Regions from separate parts of the Streptomyces sp. RLA012 genome, predicted to be linked through region 2. Evidence: predicted binding sites of a transcription regulator. Region 2 holds the regulator's gene; each other region holds the start of a gene.
What was found. Region 2 encodes HspR, which represses chaperone genes until heat shock. Its sites were predicted from a motif close to TTGAGNNNNNNNNNCTCAA; they were not measured.

Region 1 (6,128 bases), 1.6 Mb from region 2:
GCGCCGCCGGTGGCCGTAGTCGAGCGCGCGCAGCCGCTGCTCCAGGTGGTCACGGAGGCCGACCGACTCCGCCGCGTGCTCCACGGCCCGCGCGATCCGCGCGCCGGGCAGCTCGCGCAACCAGGCGACGTACGACAGGAACTCGCGCACCGTGTAGCCGCGGGCCGCCCCGAACGACTGCGGGAGGTAGCCGAGCCGGCGGCGGATCTCCATCCGCTGTGCCGCGAGCGCCGCTTCTCCTCCGTCGACATTGAGAACATGAAGCGCGGCGGCATCGACCGGCCACGCCTGGAGCTGCTGTACGTCCGCGTCTGCGGCTCCACCGGCCAGGAGACTTCCCTGACCGCGCAGGAAGAGGAGTTGCGGACCACGGCCACCGGTGAAGTCGTCAAGGTTGTCAAGGACCGGGGATCTGGCCTGAAGGAGAACCGCCCAGGACTCAGCCGGGTCCTGGCGATGGTGTCCGACGGGTCGGTGACGGTAGTCCGTGTCACCCATGAAGACCGTCTCGCCCGGTTCGGTGTCGGCTGGCTCAAGCAGCTGTTCGCCGTGTACGGCGTGACTCTGGAAGTACTGCACCCGAAGAAGTCCGGGGGCCGGGAAGAACTCCTCGAAGACTTCATCTCCCTGGTCACCACGTTCGCCGGACGCCTGTACGGCATGCGCTCGGCGCAATCCCGCCGGCGGCTGCTCGCCGAAGCCGCGGAGCGCGCATGAGCCGGAAGCTGCCGCTCGCCGGCAACGAGACGTCCCGCACCGCCTGCGCCCGTGGCCGGCTGCGCACCGCAGTCGATGAGAAGACCGGTGAGTTTCTCAGCGCTTCCGTTGTGGCGCAGAGGGTCGGCTGGACTGCCGGTCTCGTGTCCGGCATGGTCGCCGGTCTGCTGGGCGAGCACTGGAACAGTCTCGACGTGAACTCGCTGGCCTCCGGCGTGGACGCGGGTGGGCAGAAGCTGCCGTCGAATGCCTGGATGGCCCTGCGCCGCCTGGGCTGGACCGTCAAGCCTGACGCGAAGGTCAATGACCGCATCGTCCGCATGGCCCAGGAGCAGGCTGGACGCACCCTGCGCTCCGTGAAGTGGCGATCGGATCTGGCCGTCGGCGTCCTCAAGGCGTGGCCTGCCGATCCGAAGAAGCGCACTGCCGAGGAGTGGGATGCCGTCCGTGAGGCGGTGCCTGGTGGCCAGTTGCTGCCGTCCAGCCTCATCACGTCCCGCACCCGGCAGGTCGTCTCCTTTCATAAGAAGCACGACCGGATGCCGGTGGATGTCTTCGAGCTGGAAGGCGCTCCCCGGATTGCCCGCATGCTGCTTCTGTCCGCCTGTGACAGCCAGCAGGCCACCATCGAGCGCGGCGATGAGCCAGGCCGGGCGCTGCTGCGGCTGCAACTGCCGATCCGCCCGGATCCGCAGTCGTATGCGGACTGGACGTGGGTGGCCTGCCCGATCACGCTGCCCCCGACCGTTCCCGCCGGTGCGGTATTGCACCTGCCTGCCCTGCGTGTCCACCAGGGCGCCGTACATGCCGACCTTGCCTACACGCATGCCGTTCCGAAGACGCAGCGCACCGGCCACGCGGTCGCCCTTGGCGTGGACTGGGGCCTGAACACCCTGCTCAGTGCGGGTGCCGCCCGGCTCCACGACGACGGAAAGATCACCACCCTCGGCAGTGGCGGCATGTTCCGTGCATCCGGCGTCCTGTCGAAGCAGCACCGCCTGCGCCGTCAGTCCGAGTACCTGCACACCAGGACTGACCAGTACGACCGGCTCATCGGCAGCGGTGAACGGCACCACCTGGCAGACAAGCGGCAGATCCTCGCCGACGAGATCCGTCATGTGTCTGACCGCCGGTCGAATCTCAATGACGCTCTGGCGTGGTCGGCCGCCCGGTGGGCCGTGGACCAGGCGATCGCTGCCGGGGCCACGGCCCTCTACATCGAGGATCTCCGCTCCATGGAGGCCCGGGGTATGGGCCGCAACCACAACACCCGCATGTCGCAGACGGTGCGCGGGCAGATTGTGGAGCGGATGCGCCATCTGGCCGCCGAGGTCGGCATCGCCGTGGTGACGGTCCCGGCCCGGAACACCTCCAGGCACTGCCCGCAGTGCCTGGTTCCATTGCGCCACCGCAAGTCTCCCGACCGGCCGACTGTTCCTGGCTGGAAGTGGGCGATCTGCCCGTCATGCAGTTGGCAGGGCGACCGGGACCAGGGCGCCTGGCGCCGGATCGTCGCACGAGGCCTCACCCACCAGGCAAAGACGGTCACCGACCGTGCCGGCGGCACGATGGTGATCCGCTCCGTGGTGGACACACTCGAAACCAGGGCGGTCGTCACACCGGCTGCCCCCCAGACCGGCCAGGACAGGTCCAAAACGGGACCGACTCGGCGACAAGCAGCATGTCCGACGCCCAGGCGACGCCGGACGCCCTCCTCCGCCTCGGCGGGCCAGTGTCCGGAGGGACACGTTCACACGGTCCGGAGACTGCCTCGTGCGGCCCTCCGGAACCAGGGCGTGACGACGATCAGCACACACCGTCCGCGAGGGGCAGTCCTGGGCGCGGGTTTCCACCTGCACGTCCATGCCTCCCCTCCATCGTGGGAACCCATACCAGGCGATACACCTGACTACGTTTCCCTAAGCTGATCAGAGACGCTTTCTGCCCCGAGCGGAGTCCCGGTGTGGGCGGCCACCGGTCCAGCGGACGGGGGAGACCGTGGCCGAGGAGATAAAGATCGAGGTCGGGCGGGACGTCACGGGACAGATAGCCGTCGGACACCACCTCATCCAGATGTCGGGTGCGCACTCGTCGGTGACCGTGATCCAGCCGGAGCGGCTGCCCCGCCCCGTCGTGCGGGAGGACCCGACGCTGCTGCCCAGACCTGCCGAGGACGTCGTCGGGCGCGAGGAGGAGACGGCCGACATCGTCCGGGCCGTGGCCGGGGGCGGGCCGGTGCAGCTCCACGGGCCGGCCGGTATGGGTAAGAGCACGCTGCTGCGGAAAGTGGCCCATCGGCCGGCCGCGGAAGGCGAGCGGGTGGTCTTCCTCCCGGCTACGGACCGTGATTCCGGAGACGTACTGCAAGACCCTGTTCGAGGCGTGCTACGACGCACCCAGATACCGGCCAGGGACGACCGAGCTGCGGCGGCTGATGACAGGGCTGGAGTTCCGGCTTCTGCTGGACGACGTCGGCTGCCCGGCACTGGAACTCGGCGAAGTGCTGAATGCCGCGCCTACCGCCACCCACCTGATGACCTGCACGGATCGCACGCTGTGCGGGCCGTAGCCCGCGCTCGCCGAGTCCGTGCACCGCTTCCTCCTCGGCCCCCTGGTCACCCGCGCGGTCACGGCGGCCGGTGACGAACTGGCACAGGAATTCACCCGGCGCCTCGGAACATGATCGGGGGGTCGCGCCTTATACGTACACGCCTTATACCTACGCGCCTGATCCCTACGCGCCTGATCCCTGCACGCCTGATCCCCACACGCCTGACACGTGCGCCTCCGACACACCGGCGGACGAGCGAAAGCCGCAGGCCACCGCCCCGTCACGGGGCGATCGCTCAGAGCGAACAGCCCCCGGGGAACATTCAAGGGCTCACCTGCATTGAGTCGGCATAGCTCAACTTGAATGCCGAAGGGGAGATCATGGCTTCGACGTCCACATCGCTCACTCTGCCTGTGCTGCCGCTCGACGACGAGGTCGTGCTGCCCGGGATGGTTGTTCCGCTGGACCTGAACGACGCCGATGTACGTGCCGCGGTGGAGGCAGCCCAGGCCGCCGCCCGGACGGAACCCGGCAAGCCGAAGGTGCTGCTGGTGCCCCGCATCGACGGGGTGTACCCGAGCACCGGTGTGCTCGGCACCGTCGAGCAGGTCGGCCGGCTGGCCGACGGCGACCCGGGCGCGCTCATCCGAGGGCGTGGACGGGTGAAGATCGGCGCGGGGACGACCGGTCCCGGTGCCGCCCTGTGGGTGGAGGGGACGCGGGTCGACGAGACCGTGCCGGACCCGCTGCCCGGCCACGTCACCGAACTGGTCAAGGAGTACAAGGCCCTCGCCACCAGCTGGCTGCGCAAGCGCGGCGCCTGGCAGGTCGTGGACCGCGTCCAGGCGATCGAGGACGTCTCCACGCTCGCCGACAATTCCGGATACTCGCCGTACCTGAGCACCGAGCAGAAGGTCACGCTGCTGGAGACCGCCGACCCGGTCGCCCGGCTGAAGCTCGCCACCGAGCAACTGCGTGAGCACCTCGCCGAGCAGGACGTCGCCGAGTCCATCGCCAAGGACGTACAGGAAGGCGTCGACAAGCAGCAGCGCGAGTTCCTGCTGCGGCGCCAGCTCGAAGCGGTCCGCAAGGAACTGCGCGAGCTGAACGGCGACGCGAAGGACGGCGAGGAGTCCGACGACTACCGCGCCCGCGTCGAGGCCGCCGACCTCCCCGAGAAGGTCCGCGAGGCCGCCCTCAAGGAGGTCGACAAGCTGGAGCGGTCCAGTGACCAGTCGCCCGAGGGCTCCTGGATCCGGACCTGGCTCGACACCGTCCTGGAACTGCCGTGGAACGAGCGGACCGAGGACGAGTACGACATCCAGGGCGCCAAGGGCATCCTGGACGCCGAGCACGCAGGTCTGCAGGACGTGAAGGAACGCATCACCGAGTACCTGGCCGTGCGCAAGCGGCGTTCCGAGCGCGAGCTCGGCGTCGTCGGCGGGCGACGCGGCGGTGCCGTGCTCGCGCTCGTCGGTCCGCCCGGCGTCGGCAAGACCTCGCTCGGCGAGTCCGTCGCCCACGCGATGGGCCGCAAGTTCGTGCGGGTCGCGCTCGGCGGCGTACGGGACGAGGCCGAGATCCGCGGACACCGGCGTACGTACGTCGGCGCGCTGCCCGGCCGTATCGTCCGCGCCATCAAGGAGGCCGGGTCCATGAACCCGGTGGTCCTGCTCGACGAGATCGACAAGGTGGGCTCCGACTACCGCGGCGACCCGGCCGCGGCGCTGCTGGAAGTCCTCGACCCCGCCCAGAACCACACCTTCCGGGACCACTACCTGGAGGTGGAGCTGGACCTGAGCGACGTCGTGTTCCTGGCGACCGCGAACGTCCTCGAAGCCATCCCGGAGGCCCTGCTCGACCGTATGGAGCTGATCCGGCTCGACGGATACACCGAGGACGAGAAGGTCGTCATCGCGCGGGACCACCTGCTGCCGCGTCAGCTGGAGCGGGCCGGTCTGGAGAAGGACGAGGTCACGCTCGACGAGAGCGCGCTGCGCAAGCTGGCCGGGGAGTACACCCGGGAAGCGGGCGTACGCACCCTGGAGCGGGGCATCGCCCGGCTGCTCCGCAAGGTCGCCGCGCAGCACGAACTCGGTGAGCGGGAGCTGCCGTTCACGGTGACCGACGAGGATCTGCGCGGGCTCATCGGGCGGCCGCACCACGTGCCCGAGTCCGCCCAGGACCCGGCCGAGCGCCGCACGGCGGTGCCCGGTGTCGCCACCGGCCTGGCCGTGACGGGCGCGGGCGGTGACGTCCTCTTCGTGGAGGCGTCGCTGGCCGACCCGGAGACGGGTGCGGCGGGTCTGACCCTGACCGGTCAGCTGGGTGACGTGATGAAGGAATCGGCGCAGATCGCGCTCTCCTTCCTCCGTTCGCACGGCGCCGAGCTGGAACTGCCGGTGGGCGACCTGAAGGACCGGGGCGTGCACATCCACTTCCCGGCGGGCGCGGTCCCCAAGGACGGTCCGAGCGCGGGCGTCACGATGACGACGGCGCTGGCCTCGCTGCTCTCCGGCCGCCTGGTCCGTACGGACGTGGCGATGACGGGCGAGGTCTCGCTGACCGGCCGTGTCCTGCCCATCGGCGGGGTGAAGCAGAAGCTGCTCGCCGCACAACGGGCGGGTGTCACCACGGTGATCATCCCGAAGCGCAACGAGGCCGACCTGGACGACGTCCCGGCCGAGGTCCTGGAGAAGCTCGACGTCCACGCCGTCACGGACGTCCGCCAGGTCCTGGAGCTGGCGCTGTCGCCGGCGACGAACGGCGCGACGTCGGAGGTTCCCGTGGCGGCGATGGGGGCACCTCCCAGGCGTTAAGCACTGGGGGAGGACGCCACTGGATGAGTGAAGGCTCGGGT
Region 2 (6,128 bases):
CGGCGTAGACGCCGGCGATGTTGTCGAGGCCGATGCTCGCGACGGCCTTCTCCATGTTGGCCTTGGCGACGACCGGGTCCCAGTCCTTGGTGTCGTAGGACTCGGCGATGTCGACCTTGCCGTTGAGCTCGCCCATGGCACCCGTCTTGAACTGCGCCGCGTTCGGGTCGGCGAGCGAGCCGTTCATCATGACGATCTTCTTCGAGGCGGAGTTGCCGCCCAGCGCCCCCAGGAGGGCCTTGCCCTGCACCTGGCCGACGAGCTCGTTGTCGAAGGAGATGTACGCGTCGATCGGCCCCTCCGCCAGACGGTCGTAGGCGATGACGGGGATGCCCGCGTCCTTGGCCTTCTTCACATCGGCGGCGATGGCCTTGGAGTCCACCGCGTCGACGAGGATCACGTCGACCTTGTCGTCCACCATCTGCTGGAACTGCTTGCTCTGCTTGGACACGCTCTGGTCCGCGTTGGCGTAGTCGACCTTGCCCTTGTCGTTGGTGAGCTTTTCGACCTGCTGCTTGATGATCGGGTAGTCGAACTTCTCGTAACGGGTCTGGGCCGTCCCCGGCAGGAGCAGGCCCACCGTGATGTCGTCGCCCTTGGTCGGGCTCGCCTTGGTGCTGCCACCGCCGATTCCGTCCACGACACCGCAACCGGCGACCGAGACGGTCATGGCCATGGAGGCCACGGTGATGGCGATGCGACGAAGCCGGGTGTTACGAGTGTTCACGACAGGTGCCTTCCGGGCGAGGTGGCTGCTTTGCGACCCAGGTGGCTGAAAGCCAACGCGTCGATCACCTCAGCGTCAAGGAGTAACCACTTAACGAGATGGCAACAGCATTCCGTGCGACCCAGGTGAACGCGGTGGGGAGGGCCTGGGCCGCCACTTCACCAGACCCCCTCGGGTCGATTTGATCACAGGCCCATGGCATACGACTCACGCGCCCCCGGTACACCGAAGAGACCGGGTCCGGCGCCGAGGCGTAAAAGATTTGAACTCTCGTACAACCACATCGCGTTCTCATGTGTCCTGATCGTCAACGGCTTGACCCGCCGTTGACCAACGGGACCGAAGGACGAAGAAACGCATGAACCCAGCCAGACGCATGACGGCCACGGCCGCCACCACCGTGGTGCTCGCCACCGCGGGGGGCCTGCTCGGCGCCGTCTCCGCCGCCGCGGCCACCAACTGCGCATCGCCGCTCTACAAGCGGCAGTTCTTCGCAAACACCTCTTTCTCGGGCACACCGAGGAAGACCGACTGCGACGCGAAGATCGACGAGAACTGGGGCAAGGGCGCACCCGCCTCCGGCCTCCCCAAGGACAACTTCGGTGTCCGCTGGACCGTCACCCGCGACTTCGGCTCCGGCGGCCCCTTCGCCCTGCCCGTGGCCTCCCAGGACGGCATCCGCGTCTATCTCGACGGCAGCCGCAAGGTCGACCTCTGGAAGAACGTCTCCACCACCCAGAAGAAGACCGTCAACGTGAGCGTCCCCGCGGGACGGCACACCCTGCGCATCGACTTCGCGGCCTGGACCGGCGCCGCGAACGTCACGTTCGGCTACACCCCCCGTACGACGGCCACCGTCGACAAGGTCAAGCCGCTCACCCCGGGCGGCATCTCGGCGACGTACGACCGGGCGACGGGCAGGACCAGGCTGGCCTGGGCGGCGAACAAGGAGCTGGACCTCGCGGGCTACCGCGTCTACCGGCGTCTCAAGGGCGCCGCGTTCGGCAGCAGGCCCCTGGCGACGACCGGCTCCACCTCGTACACCGACGCCGCTCCCGCCACCGGCGACACGTACTACTACGAGGTCCGCGCCTACGACAGGGCGGGCAACGAGTCGGCCGGCACCGCCGACAAGCCGGTCACCACGACCGACAAGACGGCGCCCGCCGCGCCCAAGGGCGTCGAGGACAACTGGGCCGCCGGCCCGGTGAGCAAGGTGCAGCTGTTCTGGGACTCCAACCGCGAACCCGACCTGGCCGGTTACCGGGTCTACCGCTCCACCGCCAAGCCCGTCGCCCGCACGGCGGCGAACCTGGTCAGCGGCTCCGCGCCGATCGGCGGGGGCTACAGCGAGACACCGCCCGCGACCGGTCGCACGTACTACTACGTCGTCACGGCGGTCGACACCCGCGGCAACGAGTCGGCCGTGTCGGGCACCGCCGAGTTCCTGACCTACGACCACACCCCGCCGACCTTCGTCCCGAGCGACCTGAAGGCCGTCGACGGGGAACGCGGCGTCACGCTGACCTGGTCCCGGAACGGCAACAAGGACGCGGATCTGGCCGACTTCGAGGTCTACCGCGACGGCGCCCGGATCGGCACCGCCGCCGGTTCCTTCGAGGACACCGGGCTCGCGCGTTCGACCTCCCACACCTACTGGGTCCGCGCCCTCGACAACCGCGGCAACACCGGCCCCGCATCGGCCGCGGTCACCGTGCACCACACCGGCGACTGGACCGCGCCCGGCCCGGTGACCGGTCTGACCGCGACCCCCGTCGAAAACGGCGTCAAGCTGGACTGGAACGACAGCACCGCCGGGGACGTCGACCACTACGCGGTCCACCGGGGCACGTACGCCGACGGCAGGTGGACCTACACGGACATCACCGACCGCCTGGTGTACGGCACCGTGTGGTCCCAGAACGTCGACCGGACCCTGCCCGACGGCGAGCAGGTCCGCTACGCGGTCGTCGCGGTGGACAAGGACGGCAACAGCCTCGCCCCGACCGCCGCCGGCGTGGCCGTGGCGGACGTGACCGAGCTCGACATGCGGCCCACCGAGTCCACCCCGGAGGACGGCTCGCCGTTCGGCTGGCTGGCGGTCTACCCCTTCGGCGGGCCCGTCGCCCTCCAGTGGAGCTACCAGCCGGAGGCGGACCCGCAGGGCGCGGCGACCGGCTTCCACGTCTACCGCTGGGATCCGGCCTCCGCGACGTACGTCCGGCTCACGGACACCCCGCTCGACGCGAACGCGTACTGGTACGACGACCCCACGGCGAAGAGCGACAGCGCGCTGTACTACCGGGTCACGGCCGTCCACGCGGACGGGACGGAATCGGCGCCGATCGGCGATCACGCGCTGACCTGAGCCAGGAGCGCACGCGGACACACAAGGGGCCCGGAGGTCGTGACCTCCGGGCCCCTTGTGCTGCTCGGGTACTGATTGCGCTGCGCGGGTACTAGTCCGGCGAGCGCTTCGGGCGCCACACCACCAGCGCGCTGGTCTGCTGGACCTCCTGGTACGGGACCAGGTCGCGGCGGTACGAGGCGTGCACCGCGGCCTCGCGCTGCTGCATGGCCGCGGCGGCGCCGTCCAGGGCCGACTCCAGCTCCGCGACGCGGGACTGGAGGGCGGCGACCTGGTTCTCCAGTTCGATGATGCGCTTGATGCCGGCCAGGTTGATGCCCTCGTCCTGGGACAGCGCCTGCACCGTGCGGAGCAGTTCGATGTCGCGGGCCGAGTAGCGCCGGCCGCGCCCGGCCGTGCGGTCGGGGGAGACCAGGCCGAGGCGGTCGTACTGGCGCAGGGTCTGCGGGTGCAGGCCGGAGAGTTGGGCCGCCACCGAGATGACGTAGACCGGGGTCTCCTCGGTCAGTTCATAGGGGTTCCGACGACGGCCGTCCATCTGCTCATGCTCCCTTCGCGGCCTGGAACAGCTCCGCCCGCGGGTCCTCTTCCGCGGTTGCCTCGCGATACGCCTCCAGGGCGTCGCGAGCCTTGCCCGACAGATCCCTGGGGACCGCGACCTCGACGGTGACGAGGAGGTCGCCGCGGGTGCCGTCCTTGCGGACCGCGCCCTTGCCACGGGCCCGCATCGTACGGCCGTTGGGCGTGCCCGGGGGCAGTTTCAGGGTGACCGGGGGGCCGCCCAGGGTGGGCACGCGCACCTCGCCGCCGAGTGCCGCCTCCACGAAGGTGACGGGCACGGTGACGGTGAGGTTGTCGTCCTTGCGGCCGAAGACCGGGTGGGCGTCCACATGGACCGTGACGTACAAGTCGCCCGACGGGCCGCCCCGTTCGCCGGGTCCGCCCTTGCCGCGCAGCCGGATCCGCTGGCCGTCGCTCACCCCGGCCGGGATGCGGACCTGCATGGTCCGGGACGACTTCGCGCGGCCCGAGCCCTGGCAGACCAGGCAGGGGTGCTCCGCGATCAGACCGCGGCCCTTGCAGTCCGGGCAGGGGTCCGTCAGGGAGAAGCCGCCGCCGGAGCCGCGCGCGACCTGGCCGGTGCCGACACAGGTCGGGCACACGCGGGGTGTGCCGTTCTTGTCGCCGGTGCCCGAACAGGCCTTGCAGGGCGCCTGGGAGGTCATCCGCAGCGGGACGGTCGCCCCGTCCACGGCCTCGGTGAAGCTCAGGGTGACCTCGGTGTCGATGTCCTGGCCGCGCCGGGGCTGGGTCCGGGTGCCGGTGCCCGTGCCGCCGCGGTTGAACAGGCCCCCGAACACATCACCGATGCCGCCGCCGAAGCCGCCGGCCCCGCCCGCTCCGCCCTGGGCGCCGCCTCCGAAGAGGTCGCCCAGGTCGAAGTTGAAGTTGCCGCCGCCCGCGCCGGGCCCCGGACGGAAGCCGCCGTTGCCGAAGAGGGCGCGGGCCTCGTCGTACTCCTTGCGCTTCTTGGGGTCACCGAGGATGTCGTTCGCCTCGGAGATCTCCTTGAAGCGCTCCTCGGCCTTGGCGTTGCCCTTGTTGGCGTCCGGGTGGAACTCGCGGGCGAGCTTCCGGTACGCCTTCTTGATCTCGGCCTCGGTGGCGTCCTTGGGAACGCCGAGGACCTTGTAGAAGTCCTTCTCGATGAAGTCCTTGGTGCTCATCCCCGACGTCCCTCCTCTCTCATGCGTTCAAGGTCAGCCCTCGTCCGGGCCACCGGTCTCCTTGTCGTCGGCGGTCTCCGCGGATTCCGATGCGTCCGCCTTGACCGTCTGCGCCCCCGGCTGCGGTTCGGCGACCGCCACCCGTGCGGGGCGGATGGTGCGCTCGCCGATGCGATACCCCGGCTGCAGAATCGCCACGCACGTCGTCTCGGTCACGTCCGGCGCGTACGAGTGCATCAGGGCCTCGTGGATCATCGGGTCGAAGGGCTCGCCCTCCTTGCCGAACTGCTGGAGGCCCATCTTCGCCGCGACGGTCTCCAGCGACTCGGCCACCGACTTGAAGCCGCCGACCAGTTCGCCGTGATCCCGCGCGCGGGCGATGTTGTCGAGCACGGGCAGGAGTTCGGTCAGGAGGTTCGCGATGGCGATCTCCTTGACCGCGATCCGGTCGCGCTCGACCCGACGGCGGTAGTTCTGGTACTCGGCCTGGAGCCGCTGGAGGTCCATCGTGCGCTCACCGAGCGCCATACGGACCTGGTCCAGCTGGGCGGTCAGACCGGCCATCTGTGCTGCTGCTGATGCGTCCCCGGCCGGGGCCGCCGCCTCCTCCGTGGAGGGGGTGGCGGCCTGCGGCTCGGCGTCGTCAGGGGTGGCGCCGGAGGGGACGTCGGGCTTCTCCTCGAAGCCCGGGGTCTCCTCCGTCACGCGGCACCGTCCTTGCGGTCCTCGTCGACGATCTCGGCGTCGACGACATCGTCATCGGCCTTGGCCTGCTCGGCACCGGGGGCACCCTCGGGGCCACCGGCCGCCTGCGCGGCCTGGGCGTCGGCGTACATGGCCTGGCCCAGCTTCTGCGAGACCGCGGCGACCTTCTCCGTGGCGGTGCGGATCTCGGCTGTGTTGTCACCTTCGGCGGACTCGCCCTTGAGCTTCTCCTTCAGCTCGGCGATGGAGGCCTCGACCTCGGTCTTGACGTCACCCGGGACCTTGTCCTCGTTGTCCTTGAGGAACTTCTCGGTCTGGTAGACGAGCTGCTCGCCCTGGTTGCGGGTCTCGGCGGCCTCGCGGCGCTTGTGGTCCTCGTCCGCGTACTGCTCGGCCTCCTGGCGCATCCGGTCGACCTCGTCCTTCGGCAGCGAGGAGCCGCCGGTGACGGTCATCTTCTGCTCCTTGCCGGTGCCGAGGTCCTTGGCCGTGACGTGCATGATGCCGTTGGCGTCGATGTCGAAGGCGACCTCGATCTGCGGGACACCGCGCGGCGCCGGCGGCAGCCCGGTCAGCTCGAACATCCCGAGCTTCTTGTTGT
Region 3 (6,128 bases), 3.3 Mb from region 2:
TACCCCGAGCCGCAGTAAGGGACAGCCGAAGAAGGACCTGGCGGCGGAGGCGTTCGCGGAGGGGATGCGGCTGGTACGCGCCAACCGGGCGCTGGCCGCCATCGGCTTCAGCACCTGCCGCCAGGAGGACTGCCCCGACTCACCCCGCGACGGACTCGTCCGCGTCGACTCCAACGGAGTGCTGCACATCCACCCCACCCGCCGCGCCGAACCCGTGGAGTGGGCCTGGGCGGTCGCGCACGCCATCATCCACCTGGGCTTCGGCCATGTCCCGGCGGCGCCGAAGATGCGCGACCAGCCCGACCGCCACGACCTCGCCGCCCGCTGCGCCGTCGTCAACCGCTTCCTGCTCGGCTTCCCCATCGGCCTCACCCCCGAGGACCTGCCGCCGTCGTACCCCGACGGCGACGAGGAGCAGCTCGCCGCCCGCTGGCGGCGCGAGGGAATTCCGGCCCCGTACGAGCGCTGCGGTACGGCCGGCGGTGAACCGGACCAGCTGCTGGTGCCGTGGGACACCTGGAAGGGCGGCCAGGCCCCTGACTGGCAGCTCAACTTCGCGCACGCCCTGACCCGCACCGTGGCCACGGCGATGGACGTGGCCGGTGGCCGCCGCGGCTCGATGCGCGGCGGGCCCACCCGGCTGCAGCCGTGGGAGCGGGCGCTGAGCTGGTTCATCTCCTCCTACCCGCTGCTCGGCGGCATCGCGGCCGGCATCACCCTGGTCGCCGACGCCGAACTGGCCCGCGCGTACGACATCTCCGTCGCGGCCGTGAACGCGGAGGCCGGCGAGATCTACGTCAACCCGCTGCGCCGGTTCGAGGACGAGGAATGGCGCTTCGTCCTCGCCCACGAGATGCTGCACGCCGCCCTGCGCCACGGCGACCGCTGCGGCACCCGCGACCCGTACCTGTTCAACATCGCCGCCGACTACGTCATCAACGGCTGGCTGTGCGAGATGCAGGTCGGCACGATGCCCGAAGGGCTGCTGTACGACGCGGAGTTGAAGGATCTGTCGGCGGAGGAGGTGTACGACCGGATCGCGAGGGACCTGCGCCGGATGCGCCGGCTGTCCACCCTGCGCGGCAAGGGCGTGGGCGACATCCTCGGCGGCCCGCTCGGCTCCCCGCGCGACTATGTGGACCTGGACGAGTTCTACCGGCGTGGTCTGAGCCAGGGCTTCGACCTGCACGAGCAGCAGCAGCGCGGCTATCTGCCGGGCGGGCTGGTCGAGGAGATCCGCGCCCTCAACCACCCGCCGCTGCCCTGGGACGCCCGACTGGCCCGCTGGTTCGACGAGTTCGTGCCCCGCCCCGAGCCCGTACGGACCTACGCGCGCCCCTCGCGGCGCCAGGCCTCGACCCCCGACATCCCGCGAGCGGGGCGCTACTTCCCGCCCGAGGAGATCGCCCGCTGCACCTTCGGCGTCGTCCTCGACACCTCCGGCTCCATGGAACGCACGCTGCTCGGCAAGGCGCTGGGCGCCATCGCCTCGTACGCCGAGGCCCGGGACGTACCGGCCGCGCGGGTGGTGTTCTGTGACGCGGCGCCGCACGACGCGGGCTATCTTCCGGTCACCGAGATCGCCGGTCGGGTACGGGTGCACGGGCGCGGCGGTACGGTGCTGCAGCCCGGCATCGATCTGCTGCAGCGCGCGGACGACTTCCCGCCGGGCGCGCCGGTGCTGGTCATCACGGACGGCTGGTGCGACGTGCTGCGGGTGCGGCGCGAGCACGCCTATCTCATTCCGCAGGGCGCCCGGCTCCCCTTCACGGCGCGTGGACCGGTCTTCCGGGTGCGGTGAACGGCCTTCGCGGCAGCGGGGAACCTTCTTCGCGGTCCCGGTGAGCCGTCATTCTGGGTAAGTCGCGTGCGGGTGTGATCGGATGGGGCGCACGGACCCCGAAAACGGGACCTCATCGAAGGGATTCATCGTGGCAACCACGCGCACCGCACACACCGTGTGGGAAGGCAACCTGCTCGAGGGCAACGGCGTCGTCACCTTCGACTCCTCCGGCATCGGCCAGCAGCCGGTGACGTGGGCGTCGCGGGCGCAGGACGCCAACGGCAGGACCAGCCCCGAGGAGCTGATCGCCGCCGCCCACTCCAGCTGCTTCTCCATGGCGCTGTCGCACGCCCTCGCGGGCGCCGGCACCCCGCCCACCAAGCTCCTCACCAACGCCGACGTCACCTTCCAGCCCGGCGAGGGCATCACCGGCATCCACCTCACCGTCGAGGGCACGGTGCCGGGCCTCGACAACGACGGCTTCGTCGCGGCGGCCGAGGACGCGAAGAAGAACTGCCCGGTCAGCGCGGCGCTGACGGGTACGACGATCACCCTCTCGGCCAAGCTGGCCTGACGTCCGGGAGCAGTACGGCGCCGCGGTCCCCGCGCAGGGCCCGCGGCGCCGTCATGTCCGGGCCGCCTCGGCACGCCCCTCCCCTTGACACGCCCGCCCCATTGACAAGAACGCACTCAAGTTTTGTGCTTGGAGGTGGGCAGCGCCCTGGCGGAAGGGGACGGACATGGCACGTGCGGTCGGGATCGACCTCGGTACGACGAACTCGGTGGTGGCCCTGCTCGAAGGCGGCGACCCCACCGTGGTGACCAACGCGGAGGGCGCGCGCACCACCCCCTCCGTGGTGGCTTTCGCCAAGAACGGCGAGGTGCTCGTGGGCGAGGTCGCCAAGCGGCAGGCCGTGACGAACGTGGAGCGCACCGCGCGCTCGGTCAAGCGTCATATGGGCGACGCGAGCTGGCGTTTCCCGGAGAACGGCACCGTGGACGGCACCCGCTACCGCGCCCAGGAGCTGTCGGCGCGCGTGCTGCAGAAGCTGAAGCGGGACGCGGAGGCCTACCTCGGCGAGGACGTCACGGACGCCGTGATCACCGTGCCGGCCTACTTCGACGACGCCCAGCGCCAGGCCACCAAGGAGGCGGGCGAGATCGCGGGCCTGAAGGTGCTGCGGATCGTCAACGAGCCGACCGCCGCCGCGCTGGCGTACGGGCTCGACCGGGGCGAGGAGCAGACCGTCCTCGTCTTCGACCTGGGCGGCGGCACCTTCGACGTCTCGCTCCTGGAGATCGGCGACGGCGTCATCGAGGTCAAGGCCACCAACGGCGACACCCGGCTCGGCGGCGACGACTGGGACCAGCGGATCGTCGAACACCTCGCGCAGCGCTTCAAGAGCGCCCACGGCATCGACCTCGGGCACGACAAGATGGCGCTGCAGCGGCTGCGCGAGGGCGCCGAGAAGGCCAAGGTCGAACTGTCCAGCTCCACCGAGACCACCGTCAACCTGCCCTACGTCACCGCCACCGCCGACGGCCCCCTGCACCTCGAAGAGAGACTGACACGGGCCCAGTTCCAGGAGCTGACCGCCGACCTGCTCGACCGCTGCAAGCAGCCCTTCCACCAGGCGGTCAAGGACGCGGGCGTCAAGCTCGCCGTGATCGACCACGTCATCCTGGTCGGCGGTTCGACCCGGATGCCCGCGGTCACGGACCTGGTCAAGGAGCTCACCGGCAAGGAGCCGCACAAGGGCGTCAACCCGGACGAGGTCGTGGCGCTCGGCGCGGCTCTCCAGGCGGGTGTCATCCGGGGGGACGTGAAGGACGTCCTGCTTCTCGACGTCACCCCGCTGTCCCTCGGCATCGAGACCAAGGGCGGCATCATGACCAGGCTCATCGAGCGCAACACGACGATCCCGACCCGGCGCTCGGAGATCTTCACCACGGCCACCGACAACCAGCCGTCGGTCGGCATCCAGGTCTACCAGGGCGAACGCGAGATCGCCGCGTACAACAAGAAGCTCGGCGTCTTCGACCTCACCGGGCTGCCGCCCGCGCCGCGCGGGGTCCCGCAGATCGAGGTCGCCTTCGACATCGACGCCAACGGCATCATGCACGTCTCCGCGAAGGACCTCGCCACCGGGCGCGAGCAGAAGATGACCGTCACCGGCGGCTCCGCGCTGCCCAAGGACGACATCGACCGCATGATGCGCGAGGCCGAGCAGTACGCCGACGAGGACCGTGCGCGCCGTGAGGCCGCCGAGACCCGCAACCAGGCCGAGCAACTCGTCTACCAGACCGAGAAGTTCCTGCGCGACAACGACGAGCGCATCCCGCCCGGGACGAGGCCGGAGGTGGAGTCCGCGATCGCCGACCTCAAGCGCCTCCTGGCGGAATCCGACACCGACACCACCGCCCTGCGGACCGGAGTGGAGAAGCTGGCCGCCGTCAGCCAGCAGATGGGCCAGGCCATGTACGCACAGGCCCAGGAGGCACCCCGGGACGAGCCGGGCGCGGCCGAGCACGCGGCGGCGGCGGAGGGCGTGGTGGACGCCGAGATCGTGGACGAGGACGAGGGCGAGGACGGGGAGGCGAGGGGCGGCGAGGCGTAGCAGTCCCTTCATGGGCCCGGCCGGAGTGTGCCCGGTGGGCGCGGCAGGATCGCCCGCCGGGCTCAGTAGGAGTCCCGGACCTCCCGCAGGATCTCCTTCGTACGGGGCACCGAGGCGGCGTGGGCCGACATGTGGTCCAGTACCTCCAGATGCATGGCCACCTCGTGCCGGGAGTCGAGGTAGACCGCACCGGTCAGGTACTCGCTGTAGACCATGTCGGGCAGCTCGGGCTCGGCGAAGCGGAACAGGGCGAAGGAGGTGTACGTGCCCGGGTGCGGGCCGCTCGCGTACTCCGCGACCTGGACGGTGATGTCCTCGCTCTCCATCTCCCGCAGCAGCCGGTCCATCTGGTCCCGCATGACCTCGCCCCGGATGCTCACCGGCCGCCGCAGCGCGGTCTCGTCCATGATCACCCAGAGGTGCGGCCGGTGTCTTCGGCTCAGCAGCAGCTTCTGCCGGGTCATGCGCAGCGTCACATGCCGCTCGATGGCCTCGGGTCCCGTCTGCCCGACCGTCCCGGCCTCCAGCACGGCGCGCGCGTACTCCTCGGTCTGCAGCAGCCCGGGCACGAAGTGCGGCTCGTACGACCGGATCATCCGGGCGGCGCCCTCCAGGCTGACATGCATGCTGAACCAGTCCGGCAGCACATCGTGGAACCGCTGCCACCAGCCCGGCTGGTTCGCCTCCTCGGCCAGCGCCACGAAGGCGGCCACCTCGGTGTCCGCCACGCCGTACGTCGTCAGCAGCACCTGGAGGTACGGGATCTTGAGGGAGACCTCGGCCATCTCCATCCGCCGCACGGTCGCCGGGGCGACGCGCAGCACACGCGCGGCCTCCTCACGCCTGAGGCCCGTGGCCTCCCGCAATTCCTGCAACCGTCGCCCGAGCACCACCTGGCCCACGGTGGGCGCTGCCCGCCGCTCACTCACGCCACGCCCTCCCCAAGCGCCGAAGGCTCCACTCAAACGGATCGACGACGCTCCGTCAAGGCATCAGTGACTGAAGGTATTTGACCGTGGCCGGGTCCGCGGGCAGAAAGGTCTCGATGGCCAGCTCGGCGACCGTGACGTCCATGGGGGTGTTGAAGGTGGAGATGGAGGAGACGAAGGACAGGACGCGCCCGTCGTGCTCGATCCGCAGGGGCAGCGCGAAGTACGGGGTCACCGGTGCGTCGGCCGTCTCCCCGGCCGGCTCGGCGGCCACGTCCGGAACGGGGTACGCGGCCACCTCCTCGTACAGCTCGCGCAGCGGCTCGGAGCGGTCCAGGGCGATCTGCCGCTCCATCTGCGCGAGCAGGTGGTCCCGCCACTCGCGGTGGTTGCGGATGCGGGGCGCCAGGCCCTCCGGGTGGAGGGTCAGCCGCATCGCGTTCAGCGGCGGCACGAGCAGCGACTCGGGGACGCCCTCCAGGAGCATCGCGATGCCCCTGTTGGCGGCGAGCACGGTGTACGTGGCGTCGACCACCAGGGCCGGGTAGGGCTCGTAGCCCTGGATCAGCCACTCCACGCCCTGGCGCAGGGCGTCCATCGACGGGGCGTCGAGCGGGGTCTCCGGGTAGTGGGGCGCGTAGCCGGCCGCCAGGAGCAGCGCGTTGCGTTCCCGCACGGGGACGTCGAGGTGTTCGGCGAGCCGCAGCACCATCTCCTCGCTCGGACGGGAGCGGCCGGTCTCGATGAAGCTGATGTGCCGGGCCGAGGAGTCCGCGCGCAGCGCCAGCTCCAGCTGGC

Region 1: a site for HspR is predicted at 3,608-3,626, ahead of lon (endopeptidase La). Genes of this name have one in related genera too.
Region 3: a site for HspR is predicted at 2,459-2,477, ahead of dnaK (molecular chaperone DnaK). Genes of this name have one in related genera too.

Annotation. Positions count from the first base shown of each region.
Region 1 covers NZ_JBWDPA010000002.1:3,835,013-3,841,140, reverse strand. The annotation lists gene RV986_RS17305 (ATP-binding cassette domain-containing protein) at 1-213, opposite strand, end outside; gene RV986_RS17300 (IS607 family transposase) at 259-717, shown strand; gene RV986_RS17295 (zinc ribbon domain-containing protein) at 714-2,645, shown strand; gene RV986_RS17290 (ATP-binding protein) at 2,791-3,360, shown strand; gene lon (endopeptidase La) at 3,649-6,087, shown strand.
Region 2 covers NZ_JBWDPA010000002.1:5,434,496-5,440,623, forward strand. The annotation lists gene RV986_RS24835 (sugar ABC transporter substrate-binding protein) at 1-676, opposite strand, end outside; gene RV986_RS24840 (PA14 domain-containing protein) at 1,086-3,095, shown strand; gene RV986_RS24845 (heat shock protein transcriptional repressor HspR) at 3,187-3,633, opposite strand; gene dnaJ (molecular chaperone DnaJ) at 3,638-4,822, opposite strand; gene grpE (nucleotide exchange factor GrpE) at 4,856-5,527, opposite strand; gene dnaK (molecular chaperone DnaK) at 5,524-6,128, opposite strand, start outside.
Region 3 covers NZ_JBWDPA010000002.1:2,123,023-2,129,150, reverse strand. The annotation lists gene RV986_RS09920 (vWA domain-containing protein) at 65-1,801, shown strand; gene RV986_RS09915 (OsmC family protein) at 1,932-2,357, shown strand; gene dnaK (molecular chaperone DnaK) at 2,524-4,401, shown strand; gene RV986_RS09905 (helix-turn-helix domain-containing protein) at 4,464-5,330, opposite strand; gene RV986_RS09900 (helix-turn-helix domain-containing protein) at 5,386-6,128, opposite strand, start outside.